Regions from separate parts of the Enterobacter mori genome, predicted to be linked through region 3. Evidence: predicted binding sites of a transcription regulator. Region 3 holds the regulator's gene; each other region holds the start of a gene.

What was found. Region 3 encodes PurR, which represses purine synthesis genes. Its sites were predicted from a motif close to CANGCAAACGTTTGCNTG; they were not measured.
Region 1: a site for PurR is predicted at 5,742-5,759, ahead of carA (glutamine-hydrolyzing carbamoyl-phosphate synthase small subunit). Genes of this name have one in related genera too.
Region 2: a site for PurR is predicted at 5,827-5,844, ahead of tusA (sulfurtransferase TusA). Genes of this name have one in related genera too.

Annotation. Positions count from the first base shown of each region.
Region 1 is NZ_CP104285.1:676,954-687,271, reverse strand. Features, by position in the region: gene N2K86_RS03305 (autotransporter family protein) at 1-668, shown strand, start outside; gene N2K86_RS03300 (YgdI/YgdR family lipoprotein) at 717-950, opposite strand; gene carB (carbamoyl-phosphate synthase large subunit) at 1,132-4,356, opposite strand; gene carA (glutamine-hydrolyzing carbamoyl-phosphate synthase small subunit) at 4,375-5,523, opposite strand; gene dapB (4-hydroxy-tetrahydrodipicolinate reductase) at 5,978-6,799, opposite strand; gene N2K86_RS03280 (LacI family DNA-binding transcriptional regulator) at 6,932-7,939, opposite strand; gene N2K86_RS03275 (class I mannose-6-phosphate isomerase) at 8,127-9,869, shown strand; gene N2K86_RS03270 (PTS sugar transporter subunit IIA) at 9,872-10,300, shown strand; gene N2K86_RS03265 (PTS system mannose/fructose/N-acetylgalactosamine-transporter subunit IIB) at 10,311-10,318, shown strand, end outside.
Region 2 is NZ_CP104285.1:4,456,286-4,466,603, reverse strand. Features, by position in the region: gene arnT (lipid IV(A) 4-amino-4-deoxy-L-arabinosyltransferase) at 1-651, shown strand, start outside; gene arnE (4-amino-4-deoxy-L-arabinose-phosphoundecaprenol flippase subunit ArnE) at 648-974, shown strand; gene arnF (4-amino-4-deoxy-L-arabinose-phosphoundecaprenol flippase subunit ArnF) at 971-1,369, shown strand; gene acpT (4'-phosphopantetheinyl transferase AcpT) at 1,302-1,922, opposite strand; gene N2K86_RS21180 (AI-2E family transporter) at 2,027-3,076, opposite strand; gene N2K86_RS21175 (MFS transporter) at 3,219-4,436, shown strand; gene N2K86_RS21170 (DcrB family lipoprotein) at 4,441-4,998, opposite strand; gene N2K86_RS21165 (7-cyano-7-deazaguanine/7-aminomethyl-7-deazaguanine transporter) at 5,071-5,736, opposite strand; gene tusA (sulfurtransferase TusA) at 5,904-6,146, shown strand; gene N2K86_RS21155 (TRAP transporter substrate-binding protein) at 6,336-7,307, shown strand; gene N2K86_RS21150 (TRAP transporter small permease) at 7,320-7,829, shown strand; gene N2K86_RS21145 (TRAP transporter large permease) at 7,839-9,125, shown strand; gene zntA (Zn(II)/Cd(II)/Pb(II) translocating P-type ATPase ZntA) at 9,221-10,318, opposite strand, start outside.
Region 3 is NZ_CP104285.1:1,981,314-1,991,631, reverse strand. Features, by position in the region: gene sodB (superoxide dismutase [Fe]) at 1-93, shown strand, start outside; gene N2K86_RS09505 (MFS transporter) at 130-1,296, opposite strand; gene cydH (cytochrome bd-I oxidase subunit CydH) at 1,462-1,551, opposite strand; gene purR (HTH-type transcriptional repressor PurR) at 1,849-2,874, shown strand; gene punR (DNA-binding transcriptional activator PunR) at 2,893-3,804, opposite strand; gene punC (purine nucleoside transporter PunC) at 3,919-5,118, shown strand; gene cfa (cyclopropane fatty acyl phospholipid synthase) at 5,418-6,566, shown strand; gene N2K86_RS09475 (riboflavin synthase) at 6,597-7,238, opposite strand; gene mdtK (MdtK family multidrug efflux MATE transporter) at 7,466-8,839, shown strand; tRNA gene N2K86_RS09465 (tRNA-Val) at 8,993-9,069, shown strand; tRNA gene N2K86_RS09460 (tRNA-Val) at 9,074-9,150, shown strand; gene N2K86_RS09455 (FAD-NAD(P)-binding protein) at 9,269-10,318, shown strand, end outside.

The sequences.
Region 1 (10,318 bases), 1.3 Mb from region 3:
TGTTCGGTGCAGGTCAGGCGAAAACTCACTCTGACGCGAAGCACAACGTGCGTGATGCACAGGGTAAAGTCGACGGCTTTAACATCGGCCTGTATGCAACCTGGCAGGAAGATGAGAACTTACGTCTCGGCAGCTACGTGGATACCTGGGCGGCCTACAGCTGGTACAACAACAAGGTGACCAGCAACCGTAATGACGAAGATTACGATAGCGAAGGCTTCGCCGCATCTTTAGAAGTTGGTCATGCGTGGGTTATTCAGTCAGAAAACGAACGTACCTGGAAAATTGAGCCTCAAGCTCAGGTGATCTACAGCTACCTCGATCAGGAAAATCACACGGATCGCGATGGCGTGCGGGTAACCACTCTGGACAACGATAGCGTATTTGGTCGCCTGGGTGTGAAATCCAGTTACTTCCAGCAGCAAGACGTGAAAGCCTGGCAGCCGTACGTGGCAGTCAACTGGTTGAAGGGTGCCGGTCAAAACGATCTGGCTTTCAACGACGAGACGGTCAGTAACGATACGCCAGAAGATCGCGGTCAGCTGGAGCTGGGCGTGACCGGTAACCTGAACGACACCACCACAATTTCGCTGCGCGCCAGCGGCGAATGGGGTGAGAACAGCTATGCCGCCTACGGTGGGCATATTTTGTTAAACCACCGCTGGTAATCACGTAGCATGAAGCAAACAGCAGTGGCAATCGCCACTGCTTTTTTTTTAATTATCCAACTCGCCCATCGATTTCACCTGGTCGCGGTTGATCTGTTCAGTCTGGCCTGTTTCGGCGTTTTTATACGACACCAGACCGGTATCATCATCCACCTGCGGTTTGCCGTCAGTGACAATGGTGCGGCCATCGGTGGTTTTAACGGCCTGATTAGACGAACAGCCCACAACGGTAAACATTGTAGTGGCGGCCAGAACGGAAGCGATCAGTAGTTTATTTTGCATGGTGTTTTCCCCTGCGCTCAGTTGAATTTTATTATCGACTTAACCATTTTAGGCTAACTGACTGAAAGCGGATGAAAAACCAGAAGGTTCTGAAGATGGATAAAGATAACCGTAGGGCGGGTAAGCGAAGCGCCACCCGCCATTTGCCCGGCGGCGCTACCGCTTGCCGGGCCTACGCAGATTATTTACTCATCTGGGCGTGCATTTCCTGAACCGAAATCACCTTCTCGGTGGCATCCGCGTTCAGCGCCATGGCCGTCGCGAAACCGCCGTTCAGGGTGGTATCGTAGTGCACTTTGTACTGCAGCGCGCTGCGGCGAATGAGCTTGGAGTCTTCAATCGCCTGGCGTCCTGCGGTGGTGTTGATGATGTAGGTATATTCGCCATTCTTGATACGGTCCTGAATGTGCGGACGACCTTCATGCACCTTGTTCACCAGACGCGGGTTGATACCCGCTTCGCCCAGCACAATCGCCGTACCGTGAGTGGCGTCCAGCTCGAAGCCCTGTTTCAGCAGCTTGGCGGCAAGGTCAACCACGCGCTCTTTGTCGCCTTCGCGAACGGAGAGCAGCGCACGGCCTGATTTTCTCATGGTGGAGCTGCTGCCCAGCTGCGCTTTCGCGAACGCTTCTGCGAAGGTGCGGCCCACGCCCATCACTTCCCCGGTAGAGCGCATTTCTGGCCCTAACAGCGGGTCAACGCCTGGGAATTTGTTGAACGGGAGCACCACTTCTTTCACCGAGTAGTACGGTGGAATGATCTCTTTGGTCACGCCCTGCTGTGCCAGCGTCTGGCCCGCCATCACGCGCGCCGCCACTTTCGCCAGCGGAACACCGGTGGCTTTGGAGACGAACGGGACGGTACGTGCCGCACGCGGGTTCACTTCAATCAGGTAGACTTCGTTGTCTTTCACCGCGAACTGGACGTTCATCAGACCGCGAACCTGCAGCTCGAAGGCCAGCTTCTGCACCTGCTGGCGCATCACGTCCTGAATCTCCTGACTCAGAGTGTACGCTGGCAGAGAACAGGCTGAGTCGCCGGAGTGTACGCCCGCCTGCTCGATGTGCTCCATAATGCCGCCAATCAGCACCATTTCGCCGTCGCAGATGGCGTCAACGTCCACTTCCACCGCGTCGTCGAGGAAACGGTCGAGCAGCACTGGCGCATCGTTGGACACGCTCACCGCAGTCTGGAAGTAGCGGCGCAGGTCGGCTTCGTCGTAGACGATTTCCATCGCGCGGCCGCCCAGTACGTAGGAAGGACGCACCACCAGCGGGTAGCCAATCTCCTTCGCCTTCTCAACGGCCATCTCAATGGCAGTCACGGTGGCGTTCGCAGGCTGTTTGAGCTTCAGACGGTCAACCGCCTGCTGGAAACGCTCGCGGTCTTCCGCACGGTCAATCGCATCCGGGCTGGTGCCGATAACCGGCACGCCTGCCGCTTCCAGCGCGCGCGCCAGCTTCAGCGGGGTCTGGCCGCCGTATTGCACGATAACGCCCTTCGGCTTTTCGATGCGCACGATTTCCAGCACGTCTTCCAGGGTAACCGGCTCGAAGTAGAGACGGTCGGAAGTGTCGTAGTCGGTAGAAACGGTTTCCGGGTTACAGTTGACCATAATAGTCTCGTAACCGTCTTCGCGCAGCGCCAGCGAGGCGTGTACGCAGCAGTAGTCGAACTCGATGCCCTGGCCGATACGGTTTGGACCACCGCCCAGCACCATAATCTTGTCGCGGTCAACGGATGGGTTCGCTTCGCACTCGTCTTCATAGGTGGAGTACATGTACGCGGTATCGGTCGAGAACTCCGCGGCACAGGTGTCCACGCGCTTGTAGACCGGGTGCAGGTCGTACTGGTCGCGCAGCTTGCGGATTTCCGCTTCACGCACGCCCGCCAGCTTAGCCAGACGCGCATCGGCGAAGCCTTTACGCTTCAGCACGCGCAGGAAGTCAGCGTCCAGGCCGGTGATGCCCAGCTCAGCGACCTGCTCTTCCAGACGCACCAGCTCTTCAATCTGCACCAGGAACCAGCGGTCGATGTTGGTCAGGTTGAACACGCCGTCGACAGACAGGCCCGCACGGAAGGCATCGGCGATGTACCAGATACGCTCAGCGCCCGCGTCTTTCAGCTCGCGGCGGATTTTGGTCAGCGCTTCCGGGTCGTCGAGGCTCACTTTCGGGTCAAAGCCGGTCGCGCCCACTTCGAGGCCACGCAGCGCTTTCTGCAGGGATTCCTGCTGCGTGCGGCCAATCGCCATCACTTCACCCACTGATTTCATCTGGGTGGTCAGACGGTCGTTCGCGCCTGCAAATTTCTCGAAGTTGAAGCGAGGAATTTTGGTGACAACGTAGTCGATAGACGGCTCGAAGGACGCTGGCGTGCGGCCGCCGGTGATGTCGTTCATCAGTTCGTCGAGGGTGTAACCCACCGCCAGCTTCGCCGCCACTTTGGCAATCGGGAAGCCGGTCGCTTTAGAGGCCAGCGCGGAGGAACGGGACACGCGCGGGTTCATTTCGATAACAATCAGACGGCCGGTTTTCGGGTTCACGGAGAACTGCACGTTAGAACCGCCGGTTTCCACGCCGATTTCACGCAGTACCGCCATCGAGGCGTTACGCATGATTTGATACTCTTTGTCGGTCAGCGTCTGGGCTGGCGCAACGGTGATGGAGTCACCGGTGTGGATACCCATCGCATCGAAGTTTTCGATGGAGCAGACGATGATGCAGTTGTCGTTTTTATCACGCACCACTTCCATCTCGTACTCTTTCCAGCCAATAAGCGATTCATCAATCAGCAGCTCTTTGGTTGGGGAGAGATCCAGACCGCGCTCGCAAATCTCTTCGAACTCTTCGCGGTTGTAGGCGATACCGCCGCCGGTGCCGCCCATGGTAAAGGATGGACGGATGATGCACGGATAGCCCACGTCGGCCGCGACGGCCAGCGCTTCTTCCATATTGTGTGCGATACCGGAACGCGCGGTGTCGAGGCCGATTTTCTTCATCGCCACGTCGAAGCGGCGACGGTCTTCTGCTTTATCAATCGCGTCGGCGGTCGCGCCAATCATGGTCACGCCGAACTCCGCCAGCACGCCCTGACGCTCCAGCTCCAGCGCACAGTTCAGCGCCGTCTGGCCGCCCATCGTTGGCAGCACCGCGTCCGGACGCTCTTTCTCGATAATTTTACGCACCACTTCCCAGTGAATCGGCTCGATGTAGGTCGCATCGGCCATTTCCGGGTCGGTCATGATGGTGGCCGGGTTAGAGTTCACCAGGATGACGCGGTAACCCTCTTCGCGCAGGGCTTTACATGCCTGAGCGCCGGAGTAGTCGAATTCGCAGGCCTGGCCGATCACGATCGGGCCAGCGCCAAGGATCAGGATGCTTTTTATGTCTGTACGTTTTGGCATGGTCTTCTCGGCTCCTGATTATTTAGCGGTCTTACGGTATTGCTCGATAAGTTCGATGAAGTGATCGAACAGCGGCGCGGCGTCATGTGGGCCCGGGCTGGCTTCAGGGTGACCCTGGAAGCTGAATGCTGGCTTATCGGTGCGGTGAATCCCCTGCAGGGTGCCATCGAACAGCGACTTATGGGTCACGCGCAGGTTAGCCGGCATTGAGGCTTCATCGACGGCAAAGCCGTGGTTCTGCGCGGTGATCATCACCGTGTTGTTATCGATATCTTTCACCGGGTGGTTACCACCGTGGTGGCCGAACTTCATCTTAACGGTGTTCGCTCCGCTCGCCAGCGCCAGCAGCTGATGGCCGAGGCAGATGCCGAATACCGGGATGTCGGTTTCCAGGAAGGACTTAATGGCGGCGATGGCGTAATCGCACGGCGCCGGGTCGCCAGGACCGTTGGACAGGAAAATACCGTCCGGATTCATCTTCAGCACGTCTTCGGCAGACGTTTTCGCCGGAACCACCGTCAGGCGGCAGCCGCGGTCAACCAGCATGCGCAGGATGTTGCGCTTGGCGCCGAAATCGTAGGCCACCACGTGCAACGGCAGCTCGCTCTCTTTTTTCGCTTCCGGCAGGTCGCCTTCGAGCGTCCAGCTACCCTGCGTCCAGCTGTAGGCTTCAGCGGTAGTCACTTCTTTCGCCAGGTCCATGCCGTTTAGGCCCGGGAAGGCTTTTGCTTTTTCCAGCGCCAGCGTCGCATCGAGGTTATCACCCGCGATGATGCAGCCGTTTTGTGCACCCTTCTCGCGCAGCAGGCGCGTTAACTTACGGGTATCGATATCGGCAATCGCCACGATGTTATGGCGCTTCAGGTAAGAAGAGAGGTCTTCGGTATTGCGGAAGTTGCTGGCAATCAACGGCAGGTCGCGAATGACCAGGCCTTGCGCATGTACCTGAGAGGATTCTTCGTCAGCCGCATTGGTGCCGACATTGCCGATATGAGGATAAGTAAGAGTAACGATTTGGCGAGAATAGGAAGGATCAGTGAGGATTTCTTGATAACCGGTCATTGAAGTATTGAAAACGACTTCCCCAACCGCCGAACCCGTTGCCCCTATGGCCCGACCGATAAACTGGGTTCCGTCTTCCAGAACCAATAGCGCTGACTTAATCAAAACACCCTCCAGAGAATATTCACTCACTTTATTTGCATATTAATTCACAACCATGTCATAAATCAATGCAAATGTGTTGCCAGCGGATTTTTGGCAAACGGCGGCATTCTGGGGATTTGGTGGGTAAAAGTCAACTCAAAACGGATATTTTATTTATTCTTTTACGAGCCTGGCGGCTGAAATACGATTTAACGGGCAAAAAGCGCAGGTAAATCATTCTGGAAAACGCTTGCGCGCTAAGTTTAATGGTAATTTCGTGCGCGAGGCAATTAAAAGTGGACCACATGGTCAAAATTTACAATTACGCAACGTAAAACAGGAAGAAGAGATATTGTTTTAAAGCTTTAACAGCATAACACTCACCAAGAAGATAAAATAAAAGGGCAATAAATCATTGCCCTATGCAATCAATGCATTACGACTGCAATAACCACATCACGATGGGTAATAATGCTTACAAATTGTTGAGATCGAGCACATCTCGCATATCAAAAAGACCATTACGCTTGTCTTTCAACCACAACGCGGAGCGCACTGCGCCATTTGCAAATGTCATTCGGCTAGATGCCTTATGCGTGATCTCTACGCGTTCGCCAATATCGGCGAACATCGCGGTATGTTCACCGACGATATCGCCTGCTCGCACAGTTGCGAAGCCAATGGTTCCCGGAACGCGTTCGCCCGTATGACCTTCGCGAGAATATACCGCGATGTCTTTTAAGTCTTTATCCATTGCATAAGCAATCGCTTCGCCCATTGCCAGCGCTGTGCCTGATGGCGCGTCGACTTTATAGCGGTGATGCGCTTCAACAATTTCAATGTCGGTATAGTCGCCCATCACTTTCGCCGCCTTTTCCAGCAGCTTCAGCATCACGTTAACGCCTACGCTAAAGTTGGCAGCAAAGACGATCGCAATCTCGTTAGATGCCTCCTGAATGGCTTGTTTACCCGCGTCGTCAAAACCGGTGGTCCCAATCACCATCCCCTTGCCGTGCTGGCGACAAAACGCCAGATGCGTGAGCGTCCCTTCCGGGCGGGTAAAATCGATGAACACATCAAAGTCATCTTTTACCGCATCCAGACTGCTCTGCACGGTAACGCCCGTGTGGCCTGCACCCGCCAGCTCACCGGCATCGGTCCCCAGAAGTGAAGAACCTTCACGCTCCAGGGCCGCACCAAGCGCTACGCCATCCATCTGAAGTGCCGCCTGAATCAGCTGACGGCCCATACGTCCACCCGCGCCCGCAATGGCGACGCGGATCTGTGCATCATGCATAGTTATTCTCTTACGTTAAAATGATGTAAATCGTTTTCAGATTAACCAGCCTTTGCAGAGGCTGCCACAGAAAACGCCGATAATTAGAATTTAATGATAAACAGGCAGAGATATCAGTGAAAGACATGATCGTCAGCGAAAACCGCATGATTCCCGAATCACCAGCGCAGGCGGCAGGATGATCCGTTTAGCGGGTTCGTCGTTGCCCTGTATGCGGCTGTAAAGTAACTCCCCCGCCTTACGACCAATCTCTTTCGCCGCCACCGATACGGTGGTCAATGCGGGCTGTACCAGAGCCGCTTCGGTAATATCATCGAAACCGACCAGCGCAAAATCACGCCCCGGCTCACGGCCCATCTTGCGCAGGCTTTGCATCATCCCCAGCGCCACAATATCCTGATAGCAAATCGCAGCGCTGATGCGTGGATGCTCGAGAAGTAACGCCTCCGCCACGCGCGCGCCGTCGCTTTGGCTGGCGTGAGAGGTTCTGATCCAGGCAGGATTCGGCGTCACGCCGTACTCCAGAAGCTTGCTGGTAAAGCCCCCGATACGCTGAGCCCGGGATCCCGAATTCTGGCTCCCCCCGATGAACGCAATCTGGCGATGGCCCATTCTGAGCAGATGCTCCGTCGCCATCTGCGTGCCTAAGAAGTTATCCGTTCCGACAAAATCAAAATCCGGATCGTTCAGCGGCCGCACAACCATGATAGCCGGAATACTGCGCCGCTTCAGGCCCTCAAAAAAGGCCTGTGGCGTTTCGCGAGCCGCACACAGCACCATACCGCCGACGTTATTACGCATCAGTGAATCAACAAATTTTTGCTGCCGCTCTGCCGATTCCTCGCTATTCGCCAGAAAAAGCATTAGCTCATGGCGCTCCATTTCATGACTTAGCCCTGCCGTCATCTCCCCGTAAAAAGGGTTGGTAATATCGTGCAAGAGCAACCCGACCTGGTTACTGCTGCGGTTCCGTAAATTGGCCGCCGTCTGGTTATAGACATAGCCGGACTCATCCAGCGCCTTAAGTACGCGTTCGCGCGTGCTTTGCGAAATGCGGCCTTTGTTGCAGAGCACCATAGAGACCGTCGCCGTTGACACGCCAGCGCGTTTCGCAACATCGGCCAGTGTAATTCCCGTCATGTTGTCTCCTTCATCATCACCACAGGTTAATCGAATAACCCATTTTCTGCATTTTTCCCTGTGAGATTCTTCACATTACCGCTGCCCATCCGGATTACATTCGCATTTATGGCGGGTTAATCGCGTTAACCACTCTTCTCAAATTCGGTTAATCGAATAACCTTAAAAAATGATTACGGAGGATACAATGACAACCTACGACAAATTCCCCACGGTGGCGATACAGGGTTATGACGACAGCGCCTGGCAAGGCTGGGAGGCGATTACCCGCATTCTTGAGGCAAAAACCCGACAGCGCAGCCGCACGGTGCTGGTGATTGATTGCTATCCGGGCGTGCGCATGGCCGAGCTTGAAGAGAACGTACTGCCGCGGCTACGCCCGACGCTGGCGATCAATGCCGAACAGGCGCGACGGGATGAGCGTGCCATCCATGAGATGCTGGCACGCAACCTCACCGACGATCGCGTCTTTGGCGTACTCTCCTGCCACCAGCTTGGGGAGTTTTTCGATTCCGCGCGTCTGAAGGCGCTGCAGGATCGGGTGAACCAGTGTTCCGGAGGGCTGGTTGTGATCTACGGACCCGGAGCGACGCTTGTTCATCCGGGTGATGTGCTGGTGTATGCCGATCTGCCGCGCTGGGAGATCCAGCAGCGGATGCGCAGCGGTGAGATGGGGAACTGGGGCGCAGAGAATCAGCAGGAAGATATGCTTCGTCGCTACAAGCGCGCCTTTTTTGTTGAATGGCGCGTCTTCGATCGTCACAAAACGCCGCTGCTCAGGCGCACCGATTTTTTACTGGATACAACCCAGACGAACCAGCCCGCGATGGTCAGCGGCGAAGCCCTGCGGGCCGGGCTGAAGAAGACGACCACCCGGCCTTTCCGCGTGACGCCCTTTTTCGATCCCGGCGTCTGGGGCGGCCAGTGGATGAAACAGCAATTCGATCTCGATCCCTCTGCCCCCAATTACGCATGGTGTTTTGACTGCGTGCCCGAGGAGAACAGCCTGTTACTGCGTTTTGGCGCAGTGCGGATCGAGATCCCCTCTCAGGATCTGGTCCTGCTTGAGCCTCGTGCTCTGCTGGGCGAGAAAGTTCACGCGCGTTTCGGCGCGGAGTTCCCGATCCGCTTTGACTTCCTCGACACCATGGGCGGCCAGAATCTGAGCTTCCAGGTCCACCCCATTACCGAGTACATCCAGCAGCAGTTTGGCATGCACTATACCCAGGATGAGAGCTATTACATCCTGGAAGCCGAGCCGGGTGCCGTGGTCTATCTGGGAACCAAAACCGGCATCGACCCTGATGCCATGATGGACGATCTCAGGCGCGCGGGTCGCGGTGAAAAACCGTTTGATGACGAACGCTTCGTTAATCAGATCCCGGCGAAAAAGCACGACCATTTTCTGATCCCTGCCGGGACGGTGCACTGCTCCGGCGCGGGAACCATGGTGCTGGAGATCAGCGCTACGCCGTATATCTTCACCTTCAAACTGTGGGACTGGGGCCGCCTGGGGCTGGACGGCCTGCCGCGCCCGGTACATCTGGCGCACGGTGAAAAGGTGATCGACTGGCAGCGCGACACCCAGTGGGTACATCAGCATCTGGTGAATCAGTTTGAACCTGTCGCGGAGGGAAACGGCTGGCGCGAAGAGCGCACTGGGCTGCACGAGCGTGAATTTATCGAAACCCGCCGCCACTGGTTTAGCGAGCCCGTTATACACCACACCGCTGGCGGCGTGAATGTGCTGAATCTGGTTGAGGGCGACGAAGCAATTGTCGACAGCCCAACTGGTGCATTTGAGCCGTTTACCGTCCATTACGCCGAAACGTTCATCATTCCGGCCAGCGTAGGTGAATATCGCATTTCACCGTCAGCCAGCGCTTCCGGCTGCCCTCTGGCGACGATCAAAGCCTGGGTAAGGAGCTAACGATGATTCATTTTATTGTCGCGACTCACGGTCCATTAGCCGCCGCACTGCTGGAGAGCGGCCGGATGGTGTACGGCGACCTCCCTGACGTACACGCCGTTTGCCTGACCGAACAGGCGGGAATAGAAGGCTTCCGACAGGATTTTAGCGCCACGCTGGATGCAGCAAGCGTCAACGCTGACGGCGTGCTGGTGCTGTGCGATATGCAAAGCGGCACGCCGTGGAACGTGGCCTGTGAGGCCGCGTTTAACCCACATACGCAGCCGCCGATTGCCGTGGTGGCTGGAGTCAACTTCCCGATGCTGCTGCAAACCGACGAGGTGATGATGGCACGAGATGTTCATCAGGCTGCCGCACACATTATCGAACTTACTCTGCCGACGCTGGTACAGGCGAAACCGGCAGATACTGCACAGACAGACGATTTTTGAGGAGCCGCATATGAGTAT
Region 2 (10,318 bases), 2.3 Mb from region 3:
GCGGAAAAAGGGGCCCGCGTGCTGCGCGTCAACGGCGGCATCAACCTCGCGTTTGGCGTTATCGGCGTGGTGGCGGCGCTGGTGGTGTCGCCGTGGGGACTCGCTAAACATCCGGTCTGGACACCGGTTGAACTGTACAAAGTCTTCTGTGCCGTGGTCGCTTTTCTTATCTGGGCCGCGGTGGGCTGGTTTACGCTGAAGCAGAGCGCGCAGCGCTGGTGGCTCGCGGCACTCTGTCCTGCCGGTCTTGCGCTGCTCATTGGTTTTGCCATCCCTAACCTGGTGGTGGATTCCAAACAGCCGCAGTCGCTGGTGGATACCGTGCGCATGCCGCTGGAGGAGAGCCGGTTTGTGCTGGCAAACAACGTTGGCGTGGCGTCGGGGCTGGCGTGGGAACTGAATCGTCATGACATCATTCTTTTTGGCCAGACCGGGGAGCTGAAATATGGCCTCGGTTACCCGGATGTGAAAGGACGGTTTGTGAGCAATGGCGACATCGCACAATGGCTTGAAGCGCATCGTCAACAGGGGCCGGTATCACTGGTGATCCTGCTTTCAAAAAACGATGACATAGCCCGCGCCGGGCTGCCAAAACCGGACAACCTGACGATTCAGGGGCGTCTGGCCTACCTGCAATATCTGCCGCAATGATGGCCTGGATCTGGCTGGTACTGGCAAGTCTGCTGAGCTGCGCAGGGCAGCTGTGTCAGAAACAGGCAACCCGGGCGAAGGGCGCTCAGCGGGCTGTCCTGTGGCTTGGGCTGGCCTTGTTGACGCTTGGCTGCGGGATGCTTGCCTGGCTGGTGGTGTTGCAGCATCTGCCCGTCGGCGTGGCTTACCCTATGCTGAGCCTGAACGTTGTCTGGGTCACGCTGGCGGCGAAAGTCGTCTGGCATGAGTCTGTCCCGTCACGCCACTGGCTGGGCGTCGGGTTGATTATCGTCGGGATTATCCTGCTGGGAGGAAGCCTGTGAAGGGGGCATATTGGGCGTTATGCAGCGTGGTGTTGGTCAGCGTGGCGCAGCTGGTGTTGCGCCACGCCATGGTGACGCTGCCGCCGGTGAGTGACGCCTTTTTTGCTGCACTCTGGCACACCGCGCCCGGGACGGGAACCTTGATGCTGGGTCTCACTGGCTATGTCGCCTCGATGGGCTGCTGGTTTCTGGCCCTGCAGCGCATGGCGCTCAGTAGAGCCTATGCCCTGCTGAGCCTCAGCTACATTCTGGTGTGGGGTGCCGCCGTTTTGCTGCCCGGCTGGGGAGAACACTTTTCCTGGCGCGGGCTGGCGGGCGTTGGCTTGATTATTCTCGGCGTGCTGGTAATTTTCCCGCCAGCCCGTCGTCAGCCGGATGGATCAAATCTGCCGTAAGCGTGAAGGGCGTAGTGGTGCAAACAGCCAGGCTCAGAGAGCCGATCTGGCAGTCACTGACGAAGTGGAGCGCAGTGGCGGTGCTGTCGATGCTGACAATTTGCCAGGAATAGGCGCCGCGCTGCTTCACGATGGCGCCTTTTCGGGTCCAGAGACGCCAGAAAGCGGCAAGCTGCTGCCCTGGGGGAGCCGTTTCCAGCTCCGCGTGTTCGGCATTGCTGAACACGGCATTGGCCAGCGTACGCCAGTTATCTTGCGGACGGATCTGCTCTATAGAACAGCCTACATCGCCTTCATCGCTGATAATCAATGCAATATCATCTTCACAGTAGCTCACGCTGAACCACAGCGGATAGTCTCCGGCGAAGCCGGGTTTACCCTCATTGCTATGGATAATCTCGGGCAGCGGCAGTGGCGCAAACAGACGGGCCAGAATGCCGTGCTCAGCCAGCCAGCGAGTGCGCCGCGCGTCATCAGGCGCGTGGCGAGAGAGGGCTTCTGCCCAACGATCGGTGCTCAGCGAGGAGATCTTTCCCAGTAAAACCTGGTACATGTAACGTCTGGCCTTCAGTCAAAACAGAGAGAGAGCGACAAAGTTTCGCAGCGAAACCATTACTATAATCCATTGCCCCCGTTAATAGCTAACCGTGCAAGGGATTAGCCCGGCAACCGGCTTTTTGGTCGACCTGGACCCAGCAGAATGGCGAGTTTACTGCCGCCTTTGGTGGTCTCCATCCAAATTTTACAGACGCTGGTGAGCGGCACCGACAGCAACATCCCGACGGGACCCAGCAGCCAGCCCCAAATCAGCAACGATAAAAACACCACCAGCGTCGACATGCCCAGGCGGTGGCCCATCATGCGCGGCTCGAGAATATTCCCCAGCACCATATGCACGACAAGGAAAAGCGCCCCGACCAGCATGCATTCGTAAAACCCGTTAAACAGGAAGGCCTGGACCATGGGCGGCACGGCGGAGAGCACCGCGCCAATGTTGGGCACGTAGTTTAACAGAAACGCCAGCACGCCCCACATCAGCGCAAACTGCACGCCCATTAACATCAGCCCCAGCCAGACAATGATCCCGGTCCACAGGCTTAATAACGTTTTCAGCGCCAGATATTTGGTGACGCCCTTTAATGCGCGGTGCAAACCGGCAATGTGAATTTGCGGATTGTTCAGTGCAAAGCGCAGTTTGTAGGGCACGTGGCGAACTTCGAACAGCATAAACACCACCGTCATCACCAGCAGCAGAATGCTGGCCATCGCACCGGAAAGACCGGTCATCAGCGTGGTGGCGTAGGTCATCACCTTCTCTGAATCCATCCGGCGCAGCATCCGTTCTGGCGAAATATGCAGGTTGATAAACGGCATCATCTCCTGCAAATCAACCAGCTTGCGGGTCAGTGCTTTGTTGTATTGCGGCAGCATGGTCGAGAATTCACTCAGGGAGGCTGCCAGCACGCCAAACAGCGCCGTGAGAACGATCAGCATGACGATGACGACGATAGTAATCGCCACCGGACGGCTGACGCCGCGGCGTAAAAACCAGGTCACCAGCGGGTTGAGCACAATGGCAAAAAAGAGCGCCAGCAACAGCTGAACGATGATATCAGCCGCAGCGTGGATACCTGCCAGGATCACGACCAGACAGGCGAGTTTTAACAAAATGTGAAGTCCTGCTTTATCGGGCGGGCTGGCTGTCATACGAATTCCTTTTTCGGGGGGCTTGTTTATTGTAGTGCGCCGGATCCCCTTCGTCTGGGGTGTTACTCTGAAAGTCACTGCTGATTTTCATCTCTCTTCATGGTAATAGTGAAACACTGTTGCAAAAATCCAGGTTAAACCCATGCCCGAACCTTCCGCCGAACCGGCACTGAGCGGAGTGCGCCTCAATCTGCGCATTGTTTCTGTTGTGATTTTTAACTTCGCCAGCTATCTGACGATTGGCCTGCCGCTGGCGATCCTGCCGGGCTACGTTCACGACGTAATGGGCTTTAGCGCCTTCTGGGCCGGGCTGGTCATTAGCCTGCAATACTTCGCGACGCTGATAAGCCGTCCGCACGCGGGACGCTACGCCGATCTGTTTGGGCCGAAGAGCATTGTCGTCGTGGGGCTGTGTGGCTGCTTTCTGAGCGGGCTGGGTTACTTTCTGGCGGCCACCGCCAGCCAGTGGCCGCTGGTCAGTCTGGTGCTGCTGTGCCTGGGCCGCGTGATTCTGGGGATCGGGCAAAGCCTGGCGGGTACCGGGTCAACGCTCTGGGGCGTGGGCGTCGTCGGCGCATCGCACATCGGACGGGTGATCTCCTGGAACGGGATTGTCACCTACGGCGCCATGGCGATTGGCGCGCCGCTTGGCGTGGTGTGCTACGCCTGGGGCGGGCTGTACGGCCTGTCCCTCACCATTATGGCGGTCGCGCTGCTGGCGATCCTGCTGGCGCTGCCGCGCCCGAAAGTGAAAGCCAGCAAGGGCAAGCCGCTGCCGTTTCGCGCGGTGCTGGGGCGCGTCTGGCCCTACGGCATGGCGCTGGCGCTGGCCACCACTGGCTTTGGTGTGATCGCCACCTTCATCACCCTGTTTTACGACGCCAAAGGCTGGGACGGCGCGGCCTTTGCCTTAACCCTGTTTAGCTGTGCGTTTGTCGGCGCGCGTCTGCTCTTCCCGAACGGCATTAACCGTCTGGGCGGGCTGAATGTAGCGATGATCTGCTTTGCGGTCGAAATCGTCGGGCTGTTGCTGACCGGGATCGCCGCTGCGCCGTGGATGGCGAAAATCGGCGTCTTTCTCGCGGGGGCGGGCTTCTCACTGGTCTTCCCGGCGCTGGGCGTGGTGGCGGTGAAAGCCGTGCCGCAGCAAAATCAGGGGGCCGCGCTCGCCACCTATACGGTGTTTATGGATATGTCGCTGGGGATCACCGGGCCGCTGGCAGGGCTGGTGATGGCCTGGGCTGGCGTGCCGGTTATCTATCTGGCGGCGGCAGGACTGGTGGTGCTGGCGCTGATGCTGACGTGGCGGCTAAAAAAATGGCCCCCGGAGCACGCACCGGAGGCCACGTCATCCTCGTGAAAGATTACTGAATCACGAGGGTGTTAATGATGTTTTCTGCGGCAGTCTGCGCTTTCTGCTGGTCTTCCGCAGGCAGCGTGATCTGCAGGGTCAGCAGTTTGTTATCGACTTTACCCAGCACCACGGAAGAGTAAGCGGTCTGGCCTTTCGCAGAGATAATGCTGTCCAACTGTTGCAGCGTGTGGCCTTTGAGTTCGATAGACTTATTGGTCACCACCTGAAGCTGCGGGTCACGGCTACGCTGCTGATCTTCCAGACGTTTGGACAACACGCTCAGCTCTTCAGTGGTGTCGTCACCCACAATCACAATCACCGCTTTCTGACCGGTTGCGTCGGAATACACGTGCATGTTGTTCGCCTGGGTACCCAGCTTGCCGCTCTGATCGGTCATATCCGCAGGCAGAGAGAAACTGAGTTTTCCGTCCAGCAGGCTTACCGGCTGCCCGGTTGCGTTGCTCTCTGCGGACGCGCCCTGTGCAGGCGTTTTGGTATCGCTGTTATCACAGGCTGCAAGGCCAACAACCAGCAGGCCAATCCCGACATATTTAACCAGATTGCGCATTGACTTCTTCCTTTCGATAAACGGCCATAACGGCTCATTCGCTCATCTTATCACAACTGATAAAGCGAACCTTTAACCTGCCTGCAATGCGGTGATTTCAGATTTATCTGCCAGCCTTCTCAGCAGCATATTCAGCAGCACGCCGTACATCGGCAGGAAGAACACAATGCTGATAAGCACCTTGAAGCAGTAATCCACCAGCGCGATTTCCATCCAGTGTTCGGCCATAAAAGCATCCGGGCTGCGCCAGAAGGCGATGAAGAAGAAGGCCAGCGTATCGCTCACGTTACCGAACAGCGTGGAGGCCGTCGGCGCCATCCACCAGCGGTGATTTTGACGCAGGCGGTTAAACACGTGAACGTCGAGGATCTGCCCCAGCGCGTAGGCCATAAAGCTGGCGGCGGCGATACGGGCGACAAAGAGGTTGAAGTGCGTCAGCGCCTCAAAGCCCTGCCAGCTTCCCATGTAGAACAGGGAAGAGATCACATACGACACGAACAGCGCCGGGAGCATCACCGCAAAAATGATGCGACGCGCCAGCGGTGCGCCAAAGATTCGCACGGTCAGATCGGTGGCGAGGAAAATAAACGGAAAACTGAACGCGCCCCAGGTGGTATGGAAACCAAAAATGGAGATCGGGAGCTGCACCAGATAGTTGCTGGAGGTGATCACCAGCAGATGAAAAAGCGAAAGCCAGAACAACGCTTTTACGCGCTGCGATTGAGAAAACTGCGTCATATTGTGACCTTTTTATACGTTGGGGTGAGGGAACCCAATAAAAACCGCCGCATGATACTGCTTTGACGGGACTTTGCAATGGCTAATTTTCACGCAACCGTTAACCTGGTTTGCATTGGCGGCAACCGGGCGTAAACTACAGCCGTTTTATTTTGATCGAGAAGACCATGACCGACCTGTTTTCCAGCCCAGACCACACCCTTGACGCCCAGGGCCTCCGCTGCCCGGAGCCGGTAATGATGGTGCGCAAAACCGTGCGCAATATGCAGACCGGCGAAACGCTGCTGATCATCGCTGACGATCCGGCCACTACCCGCGATATCCCCGGCTTTTGTACCTTTATGGAGCATGAGCTGGTGGCGCAAGAAACGGACGCGCTGCCGTACCGGTATGTGATTCGTAAGGGTTGAGTGCGGCCTGATGCCCTCACCCTGACCCTCTCCCACGGGGAGAGGGAAAAACTTTCTAAACCATCGTTTCAAATTTTCGCGCTTTTGTGAGGCGCTTCACCTCCGCTTTTCCAGCCGTAGTCTAATTTTTAAGCGTATAAAAATAAAACGCCGTTTTAACGCTTATCTCACTACCCTGGAGTTGACCCGATGAAAACGACCCTCAAGCCGTTACTGGCCGCGCTGTGTCTGTCTGCTTTTGCCTGCACCGTTTCTGCTCAAACCATCAAAGCTGCCGATGTTCATCCCGAAGGCTACCCGAACGTGGTGGCGGTTCAGCACATGGGTGAAAAACTCAAACAGCAAACCGACGGCAAGCTGGAGATCAAAGTCTTCCCCGGCGGCGTACTCGGGGATGAAAAGCAGATGATTGAGCAGGCGCAGATGGGTGCCATCGACATGATCCGCGTCTCAATGGCACCAGTTGCCGCCATCCTGCCGGATATCGAAGTCTTCACGCTTCCGTACGTGTTTCGCGATGAAGACCACATGCACAAGGTGATCGACGGGGATATCGGCAAGCAGATCGGCGACAAGCTGACCGCGAACCCAAAATCACGCCTGGTCTTCCTCGGCTGGATGGATTCCGGTACCCGCAACCTGATCACCAAAGAGCCGATCGTTAAACCGGAAGACCTGAAAGGGAAGAAGATCCGCGTGCAGGGTAGCCCGGTGGCGCTCGCCACGCTGAAAGACATGGGGGCGAACTCGGTCGCGATGGGCGTGAGCGAAGTCTACAGCGGCATGCAGACCGGCGTGATCGACGGCGCGGAGAACAACCCGCCAACCTTTATCGCCCACAACTACATGCCGGTCGCCAAAAACTATACCCTCAGCGGCCACTTCATCACTCCGGAAATGATCCTCTACTCAAAAGTGAAATGGGACAAGCTTAGCGCCGACGAACAGCAAAAGATACTGACTCTGGCCCGCGAAGCGCAGTTCGAGCAGCGCAAGCTCTGGCAGGCCTATAACGACCAGGCACTGGCGAAAATGAAGGCGGGTGGGGTGCAGTTCCACGACATCGACAAAACGGTGTTTATCAAAGCCACAGAGCCGGTGCGCGCCCAGTATGGCGACAAGCATCAGGATCTGATGAAAGCCATCGCTGACGTCCAGTAAAACGGAGTACGTATGTCCGAACTCTACCTGAAGTGGATGGACCGTCTATACCTGCTCGCCATGACCGTGGCGGGTATCTCGCTGCTGGTGATGACGATAGTGATCCCGATTGGCATCTTCTCGCGCTACGCGCTCAACCGCGGGGAGTCCTGGCCGGAGCCGATCGCCATTATCTGCATGGTGACCTTTACCTTTATTGGTGCGGCGGTGGGGTATCGCGCCGGGTCGCACATCGCGGTAAACATGCTCACCGACCGGCTGCCCGAGGCGCTGAAAAACCTCTGCGCCCGCGTGGTCGACCTGCTGATGCTGCTGATCTCCGCCCTGATGTTCTGGTACAGCCTCTGGCTGTGCGTCGACCTCTGGGAACAGCCGGTCGCGGAATTCCCGCTCCTGACCTCTGGCGAAAGCTATCTGCCGCTGCCGGTCGGATCGGCGATTCTGATCCTGTTTGTTGTTGAACGCCTGCTGTTTGGCTCGCAGGAAAACCGTCCCGTCGTGCTCATCGGCAACCACAGTTAGGGGTGAACAATGGATGCATTCGTTTTGTTATTCACCCTCGCCATTCTGCTGGCGCTGGGGATGCCGGTGGCTTTCGCCGTCGGGTTAAGCGCCGTGGCGGGGGCGTTGTGGATTGATCTGCCGCTGGAGGCGCTGATGATCCAGATCACCAGCGGGGTGAACAAGTTTACCCTGCTGGCGATCCCGTTCTTCATCCTCGCCGGGGCGATCATGGCGGAAGGGGGCATTGCCCGACGGCTGGTGAATTTCGCCTACGTGTTTGTTGGTTTTATTCGCGGGGGGCTGTCGCTGGTGAACATTGTCGCCTCAACGTTCTTCGGCGCGATTTCCGGCTCGTCGGTGGCAGATACGGCCTCTATCGGCAGCGTGATGATCCCGGAGATGGAGAAGAAAGGTTACCCGCGCGAATATGCGGCGGCGGTGACGGCCAGCGGTTCCGTGCAGGCGATTCTGATCCCGCCCAGCCACAACTCGGTCATTTACTCGCTGGCCGCGGGGGGGACGGTTTCTATTGCCACGCTGTTTATCGCGGGCGTGCTGCCGGGACTGCTGCTGGGCGTGAGCCTGATGGTGCTCTGTCTATGCTTCGCCCGCAAGCGCGGCTATCCGAAAGGGGACAAAATCCCTTTCTGGCAGGCGCTGAAAATCATGCTGGATGCCCTGTGGGGGCTGATGACGGTCGTGATCATCCTCGGCGGGATATTGTCCGGCATCTTCACGGCAACCGAATCCGCCGCCGTGGCCTGCCTGTGGGCGTTCTTCGTCACCATGTTCATCTACCGCGATTATAAGTGGAGCGAACTGCCGAAGCTGCTGTGCCGGACGGTGAAAACCGTCACCATCGTGATGATTTTGATTGGCTTTGCGGCGGCATTTGGTGCGGTGATGACCTACATGCAGCTCCCGACCCGCATCACCGAGTTCTTCACCTCGCTCTCCGATAACAAGTACGTGATCCTGATGTACCTCAACATCATGTTGCTGCTGATTGGCACGCTGATGGACATGGCGCCGATCATCCTGATCCTGACCCCGGTGCTGCTGCCGGTGACCAATTCGCTGGGGATCGACCCGGTGCATTTCGGGATGATCATGATGGTGAACCTGGGGATCGGGCTGATCACCCCGCCTGTCGGGTCGGTGCTGTTTGTGGCGAGCGCGGTGAGTAAGCAGAAGATTGAAACCGTGGTGCGCGCCATGCTGCCGTTTTACGGCATGCTTCTGGTAGTGCTGGGGATGGTGACGTACATTCCGGCGATTTCATTATGGTTGCCGAGGGTGTTAGGGATGCAGTGACGCCGTTTTTTTTGCCGGGTGGCGGCTGCGCCTTACCCGGCCTACGGTTTGGAGATGTTGTAGGCCCGGTAAGGCGCAGCCGCCACCGGGCGTTTTTACCGGCGGCGCAGCAGCCGCAGCGCGTTCGCCGTCACCAGCACCGTTGCACCCGTATCCGCCAGCACCGCCAGCCAGAGGCCGGTCATGCCGAGCAGGGTGGTCACGAGGAATATCCCTTTCAGCCCCAGCGCAATGCCGATGTTCTGGCGGATGTTGGCCCGCGTCGCCCGCGCCAGGCCAATCATCTGCACCAGCCCGGTCAGGCGGTTGTGGGTCAGCGCCGCATCCGCCGTCTCCAGCGCCACGTCGGTTCCGCTGCCCATTGCAATGCCGATGGTGGAAGCCTTCATCGCAGGCGCATCGTTAATGCCGTCACCGACCATCGCCAGCGGGGCGAATGCGTTCAGTTCCGTGACCGCGCTGACTTTATCCGCGGGCAGCAATCCGGCCTTAAATTCCAGCCCCAGTTCACCGGCAATTGCCGCCGCCGCACGCGGATTATCGCCGGTCAGGATCACGCCCTGTACGCCAAGCTGATGCAGCGCCGTCACGGCCTCTTTGGCGTCATCGCGCAGGGTGTCGCGCAGTGCCAGCATCCCTTTCGCGACGCCGTCCTGCATGACGGTCACGACAGTTTGTCCGGTCTGTTCTAACGCCTCAACCTCTGGGGTAGAAGACTTGCCCGCCGCGACAATCAGCACCTTTTTACCGTCAACGGTGGCCTCAATCCCCGACCCAACCAGCGCCCGCTGTGCCGTTGACGCCTGAATAGTCAGCCCGCGCGACTGCGCTTCACGCACAATCGCCTGCGCGAGCGGGTGAGTGGAACCTTGCTCAACGGCGGCAGCCAGCGTAAGCAGTTCGTCTTCACTGATGTCCTGCGGATACACGCCGGTGACCTGCGGCTTGCCGACGGTCAGCGTGCCGGTTTTATCGAACGCGATATGCTGAACCTGGCTCAGCTGCTCCAGCGCCGCGCCGCCCTTAATCAGCGCGCCGCGACGTGCCGCCGCTGCCAGCCCGGAGGTAATCGCCGCAGGCGTGGAGATCACCAGCGCGCAGGGGCAGCCGATCAGCAGCAGCGTCAGGCCTTTATAAAGCCAGCCTTCCCACGGCGCGCCGAAGAACAGCGGTGGAACCACCGTAACCATCAG
Region 3 (10,318 bases):
TACATTGATTACCGTAACGCGCGTCCTAACTATCTGGAGCACTTCTGGGCACTGGCTAACTGGGACTTTGTGGCGAAGAACTTCGCCGCGTAAGAGAACGCAGAAGGGTTCACCCTTCTGCGCTTTTGCTTATTCCGCCGCGCAGGCGGCTTCTGGCTGTTTACGACCGGACATCAGCACTAACAGCAGGCCGAGAGCGGCAATAATTGCCCCCATTACCGGCACAAAACTGTATCCCAGACCACCGGAAATCACCGCCCCGCCCGCTGCCGCCCCCAGCGCGTTACCCAGGTTAAACGCACCGATATTCACGGAAGAAGAGAGACCTGGCGCTTCATGGGCGACACGCATCACCCTCATCTGAAGCGGGGGTACCACGGCAAAGGTGGCAGCGCCCCACACGACCATCGCGATCGCAGCACCCCATTCGTTGCGTGCCAGCCACGGGATCGCAATCATGATGACAATCAGCAGGGTTAAAAAGCCTTTCAACGTACCGCTCACCGAACGATCGGCCAGTTTCCCGCCCAGATAGTTTCCGATAGAGAACCCCACGCCAATCAGCACCAGCATCGCGGTAATAAAGATCGGCGTCGCGTGGGTGATATCGTGCAGCACCGGTGAGATATAGGTGTAGAGGGTAAACATCGCACCGGCCCCCAGCACCGTGGTCAGCAGCGCGGAAAGCACCTGAGGACGCATCAGCACCGACAGCTCTTTACGTACGTCAGGACGTTCACCGGCGCTCCCTTTCGGTAAGGAGAAGAACAGCGCCACCATCGCCACCACGCCCAGCCCTGCTGTCGCCAGGAAAGACATTCGCCAGCCAATCACTTCACCCAGCCAGGTGGCCGCAGGCACACCGCCTATGTTGGCGATAGTCAGCCCCATAAACATGGTCGCCACCGCGCTGGCCTGCTTGTGCTTCGGAACCACACTTGCCGCAACAACCGAGCCCAGACCGAAAAATGCGCCGTGGTTCAGGCTGGTCAGAATACGCGACAGCATCAAAGTGGTGTAATCCGGCGCAATTGCGGAGAGCACGTTGCCCAGCGTAAAGATCGCCATCAGAAATATCAGCGCATTGCGACGCGCGCGGTGCGACAGCAGCAGCGTCATCAGTGGGGCCCCGACCATCACGCCGATGGCATAGGCGCTGATTAACATCCCGGCCGCAGGAATAGAGACGTCCACGCCCCGTGCGATAACAGGCAGTAACCCCATCGGGGAGAATTCAGTAGTGCCAATCCCAAAGGCGCCAATCGCCAGGGCCAGCAGAGGAAAATTGATTTTCATGAGTCAACTCCGGATGCCGTGTCATCACGCGACACAGAACTAAGAAGTCAAAAGCATGACATCAATCACAAAATTTGAGAAGTTAACATTTTGGCAAAAGATTTTTGCCAGAGAGGTAACAATCGGAAGAAAATGAGGAGGGAGAGGACTCTCCCCCCGCGTAAATCAGTGCAGCGCAGCCGTCAAACCACCGGCAACAATCAATGCCAGCACGATAAAGGTGGTCACCAGCGAAAACTTCAGATCGGAACTCATCAATTTTTCTCCTTTTAATCACCCCACGAAAAGTGAGTTTGCTCATTTTTACATAGTTTACGTCAAAAATCTTCCTGGATTTAAACTGATATCCACTTTAGCTCTTCCCCTTTTCATCAAGATAGGACAAAATTCCACGCTAAATTTATTAGCGTACCGGCCATTGATCCCCTCCTGACGTCCTGTGTCGTTTTCCCGGCGTGTCGCAACTCAAGATTGCGTAATAAGGGTGAGAGAAGGCAAACGTTTACCTTCAAGTTTTTCAGGAGTTTAGGATATGGTCTGGAGTGACATTGAATGGCAACAATAAAAGACGTAGCAAAACGCGCAAACGTTTCCACTACAACCGTATCACATGTAATTAACAAAACCCGCTTCGTCGCGGAAGAGACGCGCAACGCCGTCTGGGCGGCGATCAAGGAGTTACATTACTCCCCAAGTGCGGTTGCGCGCAGCCTGAAGGTGAATCACACCAAGTCGATTGGCTTGCTGGCAACCAGCAGTGAAGCGGCCTATTTTGCCGAGATCATCGAAGCGGTTGAGAAAAACTGCTTCCAGAAAGGCTATACCCTGATTCTGGGCAACGCGTGGAACAGCATCGAGAAGCAGCGCGCCTACCTGTCGATGATGGCGCAAAAGCGCGTCGATGGCCTGCTGGTAATGTGTTCCGAGTACCCGGAATCCGTGCTGTCCATGCTGGAAGAGTATCGCCACATTCCGATGGTGGTCATGGACTGGGGTGAAGCGCGCGCCGACTTCACCGATTCCGTTATCGATAATGCCTTTGAAGGCGGCTATATGGCCGGTCGTTATCTGATCGAACGCGGTCACCGCGAGATTGGCGTGATCCCGGGTCCGCTGGAACGCAACACCGGTGCGGGCCGTCTGGCCGGGTTTATGAAGGCAATGGAAGAGGCGCTGATCACCGTGCCGGAAAACTGGATTGTTCAGGGCGACTTTGAGCCGGAATCGGGTTACCGTGCAATGCAACAGATTGTCTCCCAACCGCATCGCCCGACGGCTGTTTTCTGTGGCGGCGATATTATGGCGATGGGCGCGCTCTGCGCCGCCGACGAGCTGGGCCTGCGGGTGCCGCAGGATATTTCCGTGATCGGGTATGACAACGTGCGTAACGCGCGCTTCTTCACCCCGGCGCTGACCACCATTCACCAGCCAAAAGACTCGCTGGGCGAAACGGCTTTCAACATGCTGATGGACAGGATCGTCAACAAGCGTGAAGAATCCCAGTCGATTGAAGTTCACCCGCGCCTCATCGAGCGCCGCTCCGTGGCGGACGGTCCGTTCCGCGACTATCGCCGTTAATCGCATTCCGGGGGCCAGTTATGCTGGCTCCCGTAGCCACTCCCGATTCAAGGTTTCACTGTCTCCCAGATAATCCAGCAGCCAGGCCATCGCAGGCGATACGTCGTTTTGCTGCCAGGTCAGACAGCAGGCCGCATCCGGGAACGGATTTTCCAGCGTCAGCGCTTTCCACTCCCCGGTATCGATGCGCGGTCGCGCGAAGTGAACGGGCACCATCGCCACGCACAGCCCCGCAGAAAGACAGGTTGCCGACGATTCCCAGTCAGGAGCCACCACGCGACGCTGGTTGTCCAGGAGCCAGGTGATGCGCTTGGGCAGCGAGCGCGAGGTATCTTCCAGCACCAGCGACGGCCAGTTGCGCAGCGTGTCATCGCTGAGAGGGCCTTCCATTGCCGCCAGCGGATGATCGCTGGCGACAACGCAGGTCCAGCTCAGCATCCCCATATCGCGAAACGCATAGCGTCCCCCGACGGGGATCGCCTGCGTTGCCCCAATCGCCATCTCCACCCTGCCATCCGCCAGCGCATCCCAGACGCCGTTGAACACCTCCTGGGAGACACGTAGTTCGACATCAGAAAAATGACGATAGAAATCCACGATCATTTGCCGGGTCCGTTCCGGCTTGACGATATTGTCCACCGCGATGGAGAGATGGCCTCGCCAGCCGTTAGCGATCTGCTGACACTGCTCGCGGGTGATCTGCATTTTTTTGATGACAGAACGCCCTTCCTTTAAAAACCACGCGCCTGCGGGCGTTAATTCCACGTCGCGATGACGCCGCTCGAACAGCGGAACCGCCAGCCACTCTTCCAGCTGACGCACGGTGTAACTGATGGCCGAGGGTACGCGGTGTAACTCCTGCGCGGCACCGGTGAAACTGCCGTTACGGGCAACAGCATCGACAACTTCAAGAGAATAATCTGACCACATGTTCTGCCTGCAAAAAATTTGAATGCACTCAGCAAATATTAGCGTTTCACAAGCCGCTTTGCACTCCCTACACTCTGCGCCAACGTACACCTGCCTCCTCAGGAGAATAAAATAATGCAACCCAGGAAAGGATTTTTGGTCTGGCTCGGCGGCTTAAGCGTGCTGGGCTTTTTAGCGACCGACATGTATCTGCCGGCATTTGCCGCGATGCAGGAAGATCTGCAAACCCCCGCAGCCGCTATCAGCGCCAGCCTGAGCCTGTTCCTCGCCGGTTTTGCCTTCGCGCAACTGCTCTGGGGACCACTCTCCGACCGCTTTGGTCGTAAACCGGTGCTGCTGCTGGGTCTGGCTATTTTTGCCGTGGGCTGTCTGGGCATGCTGTGGGTACGCGATGCCACCTGGCTGCTGGTACTGCGATTCATTCAGGCCGTTGGCGTCTGTGCTGCAGCGGTGACCTGGCAGGCGCTGGTGACCGATTATTACCCGGCATCACGCACTAACCGAATTTTCGCCACCATTATGCCGCTGGTCGGTCTCTCGCCTGCCCTTGCACCTTTGCTCGGAAGCTGGATCCTGGCCCATTTCGACTGGCAGGCGATTTTCGCTACGCTCTTTGCCATCACGCTGGTATTGATGCTGCCTGCGTTTTTCCTCAAGCCTGCGCATAAAAAAGAGACGCATCCTGACGCGAAGCCGATTACCTTTGCCTCGCTGCTGCGTTCAAAAGCGTATCGCGGTAACGTCCTGATTTACGCGGCCTGTTCCGCCAGTTTCTTCGCGTGGCTGACTGGCTCGCCGTTCATTCTGCACGATATGGGATACAGCCCGGCGGCAATCGGCCTGAGTTATGTTCCACAGACCATTGCTTTCCTGGTCGGCGGCTACGGCTGTCGCGCAGCGCTGCAGAAGTGGGAAGGCCAGCAGATGCTGCCCTGGCTACTGGTGTTGTTCGCGTTAAGCGTTTTCGGCACCTGGGCCGTCGGGTTTATTCCGGGTACGGGCCTGACAGAAATTTTGATTCCGTTCTGCGTCATGGCCGTCGCTAACGGTGCTATTTACCCAATCGTAGTCGCGCAGGCGTTACGTCCGTTCCCACAGGCGACGGGACGCGCCGCCGCGCTGCAGAACACGTTACAGCTGGGTCTGTGCTTCCTGGCAAGTCTGGTGGTCTCTGCGTTGATTTCCACGCCGCTCCTGACGACCACCAGTGTGATGCTGGTGACCGTTGCGCTGGCTGCCTTTGGCTACCGTATGCAGCTTTCCGCACAGCGCGAGCAGAATGCGCGTCAGCAGGTAGAAACGTCGCACGCATAATCGCGCCAGAAATTATGTTAAGACACAGTGATTAGGTTGCTAAGAATTTTCTATTGAATCACCAAATTTTGAGGCCTATACTAAATTTGGTTCGATGAAATACGATAAATATTAAGTGTTAACGGGAGCCGGAGTGCTCCCGTTTTACCATGGAAGGCTTTTCGGCAAGGGTTATCTCCCTTCCTCTGTTCTACGTCGGATATTAGCCTCGCGGGCATTTACCGTGAGACTTCTCACAAACCCAAAAAAGCGTCTACGCTGTTTTAAGGTTCTGATCACAGCAAGGTGATGGAGAAGCTATGAGTTCATCGTGTATAGAAGAAGTCAGCGTTCCGGACGATAACTGGTCCCGGATCGTCAGTGAACTGTTGGGACGTGCGGGCATCACGATTAATGGGTCCTCCCCCGCCGATCCGCAGGTCAAACATCCCGATTTTTTTAAACGCGTCTTGCAAGAGGGATCGTTAGGTCTCGGCGAAAGCTATATGGACGGCTGGTGGGAGTGTGAACGGCTGGACATGTTTTTCTCCAGCGTATTACGCGCCGGTCTTGAAAATCAGCTCCCCCGCCACTTCAAAGACACGCTGCGTATCGCCTCCGCCCGCCTGTTCAATCTGCAGAGTAAAAAGCGGGCATGGATCGTCGGTAAAGAGCACTACGATCTTGGTAATGACCTGTTCAGCCGTATGCTGGATCCCTTAATGCAATATTCCTGCGGCTACTGGAAAAAGGCCACAACGCTTGAAGAGGCGCAGCAAGATAAACTGCGTCTAATCTGCGAGAAACTGCAGCTAAAACCGGGTATGCGCGTGCTTGATATCGGCTGCGGCTGGGGCGGTCTGGCGTATTTCATGGCGAAGCATTACGGTGCCAGCGTTGTGGGCGTGACGATTTCAGCTGAACAACAAAAAATGGCTCAGACACGTTGCCAGGATCTGGATGTAGATATTCGACTTCAGGACTACCGCGACCTGAACGAACAGTTCGACCGCATCGTTTCCGTTGGCATGTTCGAGCACGTGGGTCCGAAAAACTACAGAACCTATTTTGACGTTGCCGACCGAAACCTGAAGCCTGACGGTATTTTCCTGCTCCATACCATAGGTTCTAAGCGCACCGACAATAACGTGGACCCGTGGATCAATAAATACATCTTTCCGAATGGCTGTTTACCGTCCGTGCGCCAGATTGCTAACGCCAGCGAGTCCCACTTCATTGTTGAAGACTGGCATAACTTCGGCGCGGATTACGACACCACATTGATGGCATGGCACTCACGTTTTCAGGAAGCCTGGCCCGAGATTGCAGACAACTATTCCGAACGGTTCAAACGCATGTTTAGCTATTATCTGAATGCCTGTGCGGGTGCTTTCCGTGCGCGGGATATTCAGCTCTGGCAGGTTGTTTTCAGTCGCGGCATTGAACACGGATTACGTGTCGCACGCTAAAAAATAACCCCGGATATCCGGGGTTGTTTTTTATTCTTCCTCAACGGCTTTTATTATCGCCGCCTCTTTTGCCGCCAGGACACGTTCAACGGTATCCACTACCGCCTGAGTTTGCGGATCGATTTCGATATTCACGCGATGCCCCAGTTTTTTTGCGCCCAGCGTTGTGCGCTGCAGCGTCTCGGGTATTAAATGCACGCAAAAGCGCGTCGGCGTCACTTCTCCGACCGTCAAACTAATCCCATCAATACCAATAAATCCTTTATACAGGATGTATTTCATTAATGCCGGATCCTGAACTTTAAACCAGATTTGACGGTTATTTTCCGAGGTAACAATTTTTGCGACCTCGGCGGTGGTCATGATGTGTCCCGACATCAGATGGCCGCCGATCTCGTCGCTGAACTTCGCCGCGCGCTCAACGTTGACGGTATCCCCCACCACCAGTTCACCCAGGTTGGTGATACGCAGCGTCTCTTTCATTAAATCAAAGCTAATCTGGTTACCGTTAATTTCGGTCACCGTCAGGCAGCAGCCGTTATGTGCAATCGAGGCGCCGGTCTCTATGCCGTCGAGCATATATTCCGGCAGCTCAACCACGTGAGTACGGAAATTGGGTTTTTCATCAATAGACACCACTTTGGCGGTGCCCTGCACAATGCCAGTAAACATGCTTACAACTCCTGTTTTTTCCGGACGGTGGTGACACCGTTTAATCCCTCCACAATAACAGTTGGAAAAACAGGTTGCCAGCGGAGCGCATTTTCTGGCGATTTTTTCACTAGATAATTAGATAAACCCCGCTACAATAGCTGGCTATCCCCCTGCATTTTCTTCTTGCTGCCCGTTTCGGCGGCTTTTTTAGTCTCTCATATAACAACAATACAAAAGGTGTTCACGTGCAGAAGTACATGATTGAAGCGCGTCAGTTATTGGCACTGGCAATACCGGTGATCGTCGCGCAAGTGGCCCAGACCGCAATGGGATTTGTGGATACGGTAATGGCGGGTGGCTACAGCGCCACCGATATGGCCGCCGTTGCAATTGGCACCTCGATCTGGCTGCCGGCCATTCTCTTTGGTCATGGCCTGCTGCTGGCACTCACGCCGGTTATTGCTCAGCTAAACGGCTCGGGACGACGCGAGCGTATTGCTCATCAGGTTCGTCAGGGCTTCTGGCTGGCTGGCTTTGTCTCCGTGCTGATTATGGTGGTGCTCTGGAACGCGGGGCATATTATCCGCGCGATGCATAACATCGACCCGGCTTTAGCCGATAAAGCCGTGGGCTATCTGCGCGCCCTGCTCTGGGGCGCGCCTGGCTACCTCTTTTTCCAGGTCGCACGTAACCAGTGTGAAGGTCTGGCAAAAACCAAGCCCGGTATGGTGATGGGCTTTATCGGTCTGCTGGTGAATATTCCGGTGAACTACATCTTTATTTACGGCCACTTCGGCATGCCGGAGCTTGGTGGCGTCGGGTGCGGCGTGGCGACTGCAGCCGTTTACTGGGTGATGTTCTTCTCAATGGTCATCTTTGTAAAACGCGCCCGTTCCATGCGCGATATTCGCAACGAGAACAGATTTAGCACCCCGGACTGGAGCATCATGAAACGTCTGGTGCAGCTAGGGTTGCCGATTGCACTGGCGCTGTTCTTCGAAGTGACCCTGTTTGCCGTTGTGGCTCTGCTGGTTTCCCCGCTGGGCATTATTGATGTAGCCGGACACCAGATTGCGCTGAACTTCAGTTCCCTGATGTTCGTCCTGCCGATGTCGCTGGCCGCGGCGGTGACGATTCGCGTAGGCTTCCGTCTGGGCCAGGGTTCAACGCTGGATGCGCAAACGGCCGCCCGAACCGGGCTGGGCGTCGGTGTGTGCATGGCCGTTTGTACGGCGCTCTTTACCGTTGCATTACGCGAGCAGATTGCCCTGCTCTACAACGACAATCCGGAAGTCGTCACCCTGGCATCACACCTGATGCTGCTGGCCGCGATTTACCAGATCTCTGACTCCATCCAGGTGATTGGCAGCGGCGTGCTGCGCGGATATAAAGACACGCGTTCTATTTTCTTTATTACGTTTATCGCCTATTGGGTACTGGGACTGCCGACAGGCTACATCCTGGCGCTTACCGATCTGGTGGTTGATCGCATGGGTCCGGCAGGGTTCTGGATGGGCTTTATCATCGGTCTGACCTCTGCGGCCATCATGATGATGCTGCGTATGCGTTTTCTGCAACGCCAGCCTTCCACGGTCATTTTGCAACGCGCCGCACGTTAAACAGGCAGTGGCCGCCAGCTGGCGGCTACTTTCTCTTCACTTTGCGCGGTAATGAAGCAATCGCGTGAAATCAGAGAGAAAAATGCGTTTTGCCTCTTGCCTCAACGATGCTGTGCCGCTAATATTCGTCCCCGTTGTCGCCGACAACACGTTGCGTTCATAGCTCAGTTGGTTAGAGCACCACCTTGACATGGTGGGGGTCGTTGGTTCGAGTCCAATTGAACGCACCATTCTGCGTCCGTAGCTCAGTTGGTTAGAGCACCACCTTGACATGGTGGGGGTCGGTGGTTCGAGTCCACTCGGACGCACCATTTCAGTCCTGAAATGGTGCAAATCCTCTCTTTATGTTCTGAATTATCCCAATCTCCTGATTTCTTAATTATTCTCCTGCTACGCTTTTCTCATGACAAAAAAGCAGGAAGAACGTCGATGAAGAAAATCGCGATTATAGGCTCCGGCCCAACAGGGATTTACACCTTTTACGCACTTCTTAAAAACCCGCAGCCGCTTTCGGTCTCCGTCTTTGAACAAGCTGATGAAGCTGGCGTGGGTATGCCCTATAACGACGACGAAAACTCTCGTCTGATGCTGGCGAACATCGCAAGCATTGAAATTCCGCCTATTTTCATGACCTACCTCGACTGGCTTAAGGACCAGAGCGAAGCCCATCTGGCGCGCTTTAAGGTTGATAAAGCCCGTTTGCATGACCGGCAGTTCCTGCCCCGGCTCCTGCTGGGTGAATATTTCCGCGACAGCTTTCGGTCAATCGTAAAAGAGGCGAAAAAACGGGGATTTCAGGTTGATGTCCATGAATCCGCCCGGGTTACCGATATCGTACCCACGAAAGAAGGCGTCACGCTTTCCGTCAACGACAGCGCCTTTCCTGAACGCTTCGACCTTGCGGTGATCGCCACCGGCCACGTATGGCCAGACGAAGATGAAGCCACGCGTACGTTCTTCCCAAGCCCGTGGTCAGGACTCATGGATGCCGAAATCCCCCCCTGCAAGGTTGGCATTATGGGAACGTCTTTGAGCGGTCTGGACGCGGCCATGGCGGTGGTGATGCAGCATGGTGAGTTTGTGGACGACGCGTTCATTCTGGATAAAGGAAGCGAGGCGCTAAAAATTGTCCTGATGTCCCGGACCGGCATTTTGCCAGAGGCCGATTTTTACTGCCCGATTCCTTATGAGCCGCTGTCGGTATTGACCGAATGCGTGGTTCAAACTGAGATTGCCAGGGGAGCCGACGGCTTGCTGGACCGCATCTTTGCCCTGATGGTTCAAGAGCTTGAACTCGCCGATCCGGCGTGGTGCAAGGCCATATCGCTGAGGCAACAGGATGCCGACAGCCTTCGCGATGCGTGGTTTGAAGAGCGTAAACAGCACGGTCCCTTTACCTGGGCGGAGGAGAATCTCAAAGAGGTCGAGCGAAACAAACGCGAACGGCGCACCGTGGCCTGGCGGTATACCGTACTTCGC